One region of the Delftia sp. JD2 genome, then DNA from elsewhere that is predicted to be linked to it. Evidence: predicted binding sites of a transcription regulator. Region 1 holds the regulator's gene; the other holds the start of a gene.
The links. Region 1 encodes FNR, which switches genes on or off when oxygen is low (the NO sensors DNR and NnrR bind a similar motif). Its sites were predicted from a motif close to TTGATNNNNATCAA; they were not measured.

Region 2: ACM14_RS11865 (bacteriohemerythrin) is a predicted target of FNR. The motif match lies at 2,943-2,956, and genes of this name have one in related genera.

The regions. Positions count from the first base shown of each region.
Region 1 is NZ_LFJT01000049.1:38,817-42,805, forward strand. Features, by position in the region: gene ACM14_RS22475 (FixH family protein) at 1-273, shown strand, start outside; gene ACM14_RS22480 (hypothetical protein) at 453-740, shown strand; gene fnr (fumarate/nitrate reduction transcriptional regulator Fnr) at 822-1,541, opposite strand; gene hemN (oxygen-independent coproporphyrinogen III oxidase) at 1,704-3,086, shown strand; gene ACM14_RS22495 (sulfite exporter TauE/SafE family protein) at 3,092-3,808, shown strand; gene ACM14_RS22500 (HD-GYP domain-containing protein) at 3,878-3,989, shown strand, end outside.
Region 2 is NZ_LFJT01000017.1:101,217-105,205, reverse strand. Features, by position in the region: gene ACM14_RS11880 (ATP-binding protein) at 1-282, shown strand, start outside; gene ACM14_RS11875 (Zn-dependent hydrolase) at 350-1,642, shown strand; gene ACM14_RS11870 (tripartite tricarboxylate transporter substrate binding protein) at 1,897-2,880, shown strand; gene ACM14_RS11865 (bacteriohemerythrin) at 2,991-3,545, shown strand; gene ACM14_RS11860 (universal stress protein) at 3,635-3,989, opposite strand, start outside.

The sequences.
Region 1 (3,989 bases):
TCGCACCCCGACGCCGGCAAGCCCTGGTGGAAGTTCGGCCATGTCTGGCTGGTGGTGGCCGGCCCGGCGGCCGTGGTGGTCGCTGCCGTGATCACGGCCATCATCGCCATCAATGGCGCCGATCCCGTGATCGACCCCGACTACTACCGCAACGGCATCACGATCAACGAGCGTGCCGATGGCGTGCGCGAAGTGCCCAAGAGCATGGCGCCCGCCGTCACCGGCCGCAACCATGCGGCCACGCCCGCGCACGATCACCCCACGGACCGCTGATCGCCGTGCACTCCTGCAACAGGCCGCAGTCGTGGCCTTTTTGCATGGCGGATCGCATCTCCGGCATGCGCGACGGGTGAGGGTTTCCTACAGGCGTGCAGGGCGCTGCGGGGCTTGGCGCCATGCGTTGGCGCGGCGCACAATGAAGGCGACCCCTCGACAGCACAAGGAGATCGCTGATGTTGGCCCAACGCTGGATGTGGATTGCCTGGCCTGCCTTTCTGGCAGCCGCCGTGATGGAGATGCTGGTTTTTGCCTTTGTGGACCCGCTGGAGCTGCATTGGCTCGGCGACCTGGGCTGGTCGCGCCAGGGCATCTACACGCTGGCCTTCTTCGCCTTCTGGGGCGTGACCATGCTCTCCAGCCTGATGACCACCATGCTGGGCCGCTCGGCCCGCGATCTCAATGACGGCGTGGTCTCCGAGCCCGACCCGGATCTGGCCATGCAGGGGCTGGGGCGGGACTGAGCGAGAGCCCGCCGCAATGAACAAGGCCCGCTGTCGCGGGCCTTGTTCATTGGCGGATGAATGCTTGCCGCCCCTGCAGCCTCACTGGCACTGCTGGCTGTTGACGATGCGCTTGAGCGCCTCCGTGTCCAGGATGCGCAGATGGCGCTGGCGCACCTCGATGATGTTGTCGTCCGCGAACTTGGAGAAGGTGCGGCTCACCGTCTCCAGCTTCAGGCCCAGGTAGCTGCCGATTTCCTCGCGCGTCATGCGCAGCACCAGTTCCGACTTGGAAAAGCCCCGCGCATGCAGGCGCTGCACCAGGTTGAGCACGAAGGCGGCCAGGCGCTCCTCGGCGCGCATGCTGCCCAGCAGCAGCATCACGCCGTGCTCGCGCACGATCTCGCGGCTCATGACCTTGTGCACATGGTTTTGCAGGGCCGTGACCTCGCGCGACAGGTCTTCCAGCTTGTCGAAGGGCATGACGCAGACTTCGGCGTCTTCCAGTGCGACGGCATCGCAGGTGTGGTGGTCGTTGACGATGCCGTCCAGGCCGATGATCTCGCCGGCCATCTGAAAGCCTGTGACCTGGTCGCGTCCGTCCTCGGTGGCCACGCAGGTCTTGAAGAAGCCGGTGCGGATGGCGTACAGCGAGGTGAATGTCTCGCCGTTGCGAAACAGCAGGCCTCCGCGCTTGACCTTGCGGCGCGTGGCCACGATGTCGTCGATGCGCTGCATCTGCTCGGCATCCAGGCCCATGGGCATGCACAGTTCGCGCAGGTTGCAGTTGGAGCAGGAGGCTTTGATGGTCTGAAGGTTCATGGAGTGATAAACATCAGCGGCACACAGCGTGCCGGCGGTGACCTCGTGGATTGCGATGAGTTGGATCAAATTGTCGCAGCAGTCCCTCAAACAACTCTTGATGTGAGTCAAGGACATGACCGATGTGCTGCGGCACAGTCGAGGTATTAGAGGAAAAAACCCATGACCGCTGTCACCCCAGAGCTGCTGCGTCGCTTTGACGTACCGGGGCCCCGATACACCTCGTTCCCTACCGCCGACCGCTTTGTCGAGGCCTTTGGTGCAGAGGACTATATCCTGGCGCTGCAACAACGCAAATCGAGTACCGCAGCGCGTGCCATGCCTTTGTCGCTGTATGTGCACGTGCCCTTTTGCGAGTCGCTTTGCTACTACTGCGCCTGCAACAAGATCGTGACGCGCCACCACGATCGCGCCGCCGTCTACCTGGACTACCTGGCGCGCGAGATGGCCTTGCACACGGCCCATTGCGGCAAGGGCCAGACCGTCAGCCAGCTGCACCTGGGCGGCGGCACGCCCACCTTCTTCTCCGACGACGAGCTGCGCACGCTGATGGGCCTGTTGCGCGAGCATTTCAAGCTGGAGCCGGGTGGCGAGTACTCCATCGAGGTCGATCCGCGCACCGTCAGCGTCGAGCGCCTGGCCGTGCTCAAGGAGCTGGGCTTCAACCGCCTGAGCTTCGGTGTGCAGGACTTCGACGAGCAGGTGCAGATCGCCGTGCACCGCGTGCAGCCGGCAGAGCAGGTGTTCGAGCTGGTGGCGGCCGCGCGGCAGCTGGGCTTTGCCTCCATCAACGTGGACCTGATCTACGGCCTGCCCAAGCAGACGCCCGAATCCTTCGAGCGCACGCTGGCCCAGGTCAACGCGCTGCGGCCCGACCGCATCGCGCTCTATGCCTATGCCCACCTGCCCGAGCGCTTCAAGCCGCAGCGGCGCATTGCGGCCGAGGATCTGCCCCAGGGGGCCGACAAGCTGGCCATGCTGTCGCGTTCCATCGCCGCGTTCATGGACGGTGGCTATGTCTATGTGGGCATGGACCACTTCGCCCTTCCCGAGGACTCGCTGGCCGTGGCCAAGCGCCAGGGCCGGCTGCACCGCAATTTCCAGGGCTACAGCACTCAGCCCGACTGCGACCTGATTGCGCTGGGCGTGTCGGCCATCGGCAAGGTGGGCGCCAGCTACAGCCAGAACGCCAAGACGCTGGAGGAGTACTACGACGCCATCGACGCCAGCCACCTGCCCGTGGTGCGGGGCCTGGCGCTGTCGCGCGACGACCTGGTGCGCCGCGCCGTCATCATGGCCATCATGTGTCAGGGCGCCGTGCTGTTCGAGCCCATGGAGCAGGCCTGGCTGCTGGGCTTTCGCGAGTACTTCGCGCCCGAGATGGCGGCCCTGGAGGACCTGCAGGCCAAGGGCCTGGTGCAGATCAGCGACGAGGGCTTCCAGGTCACGCCCATGGGCTGGTACTTCGTGCGCGGCGTGGCCATGCTGTTTGACCGATATCTGCAGGCGGACAAGAACCGGGCGCGGTTTTCGAGGATCATCTAGGCCCCATGCTCTTGTCGCTGCTCTGGACCGCTTTGATCATGGGGCTCGTCGGCGGGCCCCATTGCCTTGCCATGTGCGCTGCGCCCTGCGGCGTGGTCACGGGCGGGGCGGGGCAGGGCGGCGGCTCGCAGGTGGTGGCCGTGCATGGATTGCAAAGCCGGCTGTGGCTGCGCACGGCGCTGTTCCACGGCGGCCGTCTGGCCGGCTATGCCAGCCTGGGCGCTGCCTCGGCCCTGGCCATGGAGAGCCTGTCCTGGCTCACCAGCCAGACCACGGCGCTGCAGCCGTTCTGGACACTGACCCATGTCGCCGTGATGGCCTGGGGCCTGGCCATGATGGTGCAGGCCCGCCAGCCCGCCTGGCTGGAGTCTGCTGGCCGCGCCGCCTGGCGGCGCGTGCAGCCCTGGGTGTCGGCGCCGGGCGGCACGCTGGCGGCAGGCTATGCCTGGGCGCTCATGCCTTGCGGACTGCTGTATTCGGCCGTGCTGGTCGCCGCGCTCAGCGGCGGCCCGTTGCAGGGCGCGCTGGCCATGGCGGCCTTTGGCGTGGGCAGCGGCCTGTGGCTGGTGGCCGGCCCCTGGCTGTGGCGGCTGGGCCGGCAGCGCCTGAACGGCCTGCGCGCCGAATGGGGCACGCGCCTGGCCGGCCTGATGCTGGTGGGCGTGGCCGTCTGGGCGCTGTGGATGGACCTGATCTACAAGCCCAGCCTCTGGTGCCGTTGAGCAACAGCTGAGGCCAGACTTGGCACCTGGGGTCGCGGATTGGCTGCGAGGCCCTCAGAACTGGAGATAATGCCCGAATCATCGGCTTACATATTGCCGATTCCTTCAGCCTCGGGGCCGTTGCCGCGCGTGAACCATTCCGTCCTCATCGATATCCGAGACCTCCGTCCGGGCATGTTTG
Region 2 (3,989 bases), on a different contig from region 1:
ATTGCCCGCGACGGCCCCGGCGCCCTGGCCATGCACGCGGCGTTCAGGCCCGAAGTGGTGCTGCTGGACATCGGCCTGCCCGGCATGGACGGCCTGGAGGTCGCCCGCCGAATCCGTGCCGAGCACGGCCGCGACCAGGTCGTGCTGATCGCGCTCACGGGCTGGGGGCAGGAGGAGGACCTGAGACGATCACGGGAAGCCGGCATGGACCACCACCTGGTCAAACCCGTGAGCTTCGACACGCTCGAGCGTCTGCTGGCGGGCCTGCGCCCCCTGCCGTGAGGACTGCTTTTTTCGCGCGAGAATTCGGGCTGCCCGATCCCAGCTGCCCCAGACGCCACCGAGACCGATGACCGCCCTGCCCGCTTCCTCCGCCCCTAGCCTGCCCCCCATCAATGCCGAGCGCCTGTGGCGCCGCGTGGAGACCCTGTCCACCTTCACCCTGCCCGACGTGCCGTGGACGCGCCGCGCCTTCTCCCCTGAATTCGACCAGGCCCGTGCCTGGCTGCGCGGCCAGTTCGAGGCAGCGGGCATGCAGGTCCATCTGGATGAAGGCGGCAACCTGGTGGGCCGCCTGCCGGCTGCCCTAGGCCCGGTGCAACGCGCCCCCATCTCCACCGGATCGCACTGCGACACCGTGATGATGGGCGGGCGCTTCGACGGCATCATCGGCGTGCTGGCCGGCATCGAGGTCGCGCACTGCCTGCACGAAAACGGCATCGCCCTGCAGCACCCGTTCGAGGTGATCGACTTCCTGTCCGAAGAACCCAGCGACTACGGCATCTCCTGCATAGGCAGCCGCGCGCTGTCGGGCAAGCTGGACGCCGCCATGCTGGCCGCCCGCAACCCGCAAGGCGAAACCCTGGCCGAAGGCATGCGCCGCATCGGCGCGCGGCCCGAGGCGCTGGACCGCCCGCTGCGCAGCGCCGGCGGCACGGCCGCCTTCGTGGAGCTGCACATAGAGCAGGGCCCGGTGCTGGAGCAGCGCGGCCTGCCGATCGGCGTGGTGACGAACATCGTGGGCATCCGCCGCGTGAGCTTCACCGTGCGCGGCCAGGCCGACCACGCAGGCACCACGCCCATGGACATCCGCCAGGACGCGCTGGTGGGCGCGGCGCGCATCATCGATGCGGCCAACCGCAAGGCCGCTGCGCTCAGCGGCCAACCCCACTATGTGGTGGCCACCGTGGGCCGGCTCTCGCTCACGCCCAATGCCTCCAACGCCGTGCCCGGCCTGGTCGAGATGATGATGGAAGTGCGCAGCGACCACGCCGGCGTGCTGGAGCGCTTCCCCGAGGAACTGCTGGCCGAAGTCCTGCCCGGCCTGGCCGCCTTGCGCGTGCGTGCCGAGATGGCCGACGTGAGCCGCTCCCAGCCCACGGACTGCGCCGCGCCCGTCATGCAGGGCGTGGAGCAGGCCTGCGCAAACCTGGGCTACGCCCACATGCGCATGCCCAGTGGCGCCGGCCATGACGCCGTCTACATGGCGCCCACCGGCCCCATGGGCATGATCTTCATCCCCTGCCTCCACGGCCGCAGCCACGCGCCCGAGGAGTGGATAGAACCCGCCCAGCTGCTGGACGGCACGCGCGTGCTGTACGAGACGGTGCGCGTGCTGGACAGGCAGTTGGCGCAGGCCTGAGCGCCTGGCCTGCGGCCAGGCACCAAGGCGGCATAAAATAGCCCGCTTCCCTCTGGAGCAGGCACAAGCTGCTCCTTGGTGGAAGCCCCTGTGGCACAGATTGCGGAAATCCGCCCAAATAGCGGGTTTCCCAATGCAAGATGGCGGAACCACCCTCCCCGATCATCGACAACCCACCGCATGGGCGACCCGGCACTGCCGGTCCGCTGCGAGAGGGTTGCACCGCCCCATCAGACCCTGGAGTTTCTTCTTTCATGTTCCGCCAACTGATCACCTGCACCGCCGTGGCCGCCGCCATGGGCATGAGCTTTTCCGCAGCCGCCCAAGGTGCGGCTGCCGACTATCCGAACAAGCCCGTGCGCATGATCGTGCCCTTCCCGCCCGGCGGCGGCACCGACATCCTCGCGCGCGTGGTGTCCAACAAGCTCACCGAAGTCAGCAAGTGGACCGTGGTGCCCGACAACCGCGCGGGCGCAGGCGGCACCATCGGCATCACCGAGGCCGCCAAGGCAGCGCCCACGGGCTACGACATGGTCATGGGCCAGAAGGACAACGTGGTCCTGGGCCCCTATCTCTACAAGAACCTGCCCTGGAACCCCGTCAAGGACCTGGTGCCCGTGGCCCACGTGGCCTACACGCCCATCGTGATCGCCACCAGCGTGAACTCGCCCTACAAGACCCTGGCCGACATCGTGGCCGCTGCCAAGCAGCACCCGGGCAAGGTGACCTACGGCTCGCCGGGCAATGGCACCAGCATCCACATCTCGGGCGTGCTGCTGGAGAAGGCCGCAGGCATCCAGCTGGTGCACGTGCCCTACAAGGGCTCCAACCCGGCCCTGATGGACGCGCTGGCCGGCAACGTGGACCTGCTGGTGTCCTCCGTGCCATCGGCCATCGGCCAGATCAAGGCCGGCAAGCTGCGCGCCATCGCCGTGACCTCGGCCAAGCGCTCGTCCTCGCTGCCCGACACGCCCACGCTGGCTGAATCGGGCCTCAAGGGCTTTGACGTGAGCACCTGGTACGGCCTGTTCATGCCCAAGGGCACGCCCACAGCCATCGTGACCAAGGTCAACGCCGAAGTGAACAAGCTGCTGGCCATGCCCGAAGTGCGCGACGCCATCCAGACCCAGGGCGCCGAACCCCAGTCCATGAGCGTGGCCGACTTCGACAAGATGTTCCAGGCCGACTTCAAGCAGTCCAAGCAGATCGTCGAGTCCTCGGGCGCCAAGATCGAGTGACATGCCTGCGGTGCCAGGGCGGCATGCCCGGCACCGCCTGCAATGGCCAACGCCGCATTTCATTGATGCAGATCAGCCTGATCTGCATCAAGGAGCTATGTGACAGTCCCGTGAATACTTCTCTGGAAATCACCGAATTCCTGGAGAACGTCATGGCATTGCTGGTCTGGGTCCCCGAGCTGGACACCGGGATTGCAGAAATCGACCGGCAGCACCGCCGCATCGTCGATTACATCAACAAGCTCTACGAGCTGCGCTCGTCGCCCGACCGCGAGGCCCTGGGCGATGTCATCGGCGAGATGATCGACTACACCGTCTCGCACTTCGTGTTCGAGGAAAGCCTGATCGAGAGCGCCGGCTACATGTTCGCCGGCCCGCACAAGAAGGTGCACGAGCTGTTCACGCGCCGCGTGATCGAGATGCAGACCCGCTTCGATGCGGGCGAGGACGTGGCCGCCGAGCTGCACGGCATGCTCTCGCGCTGGCTGTTCAACCACATCCGCAACGAAGACACCGGCTACGTGGACTCGGCCAAGGCCTATCTGCGCATGGCGCGCGAGTCCAGTCCTGCCGCCGAGAAGGAAAGGCTCAAGAACGAAGTACTGCAGGAGCTGGAACTGCAGCGCAGGAAAAAGGGCTGGCTGGCACGGCTGCTCAATCGCTGATCGTCCTCCCCCCTGCAGCGCATCAACAAAAACGGCTCCCGAGGGAGCCGTTGACGTTTCACCCGGCGAAGGGCCGAGCGGCCCGGTGATTACTCGCGCACCACCAGCACCGGCACGCGCACGGCGCCCAGCACGCGCTGGGTCACGCTGCCCAGCATCAGCTTTTCCAGGCCACGGCGGCCTTGCGAGCCCATGATGATCAGGTCGGCGCCCGTGCTCTCGAGCACGCGCACGATGCCTTCGTGCACCGCATGGCCTTCGCCCACCACGGTGGTGGCGGTGATGCCGGCCTCGTCGGTGATCTTCTTGACGGCGTCCAGCGTGGTGTTGGCCTCGGCCGTGGCCGCGCTCAGGTACTGCGACTGGCCGTAGGCGAAGTCGGCGCCCACGCCCGTGAACGGATAGGGGTCCACCACGTAGACCGCCGTCAGCGTGCTGCCAAAG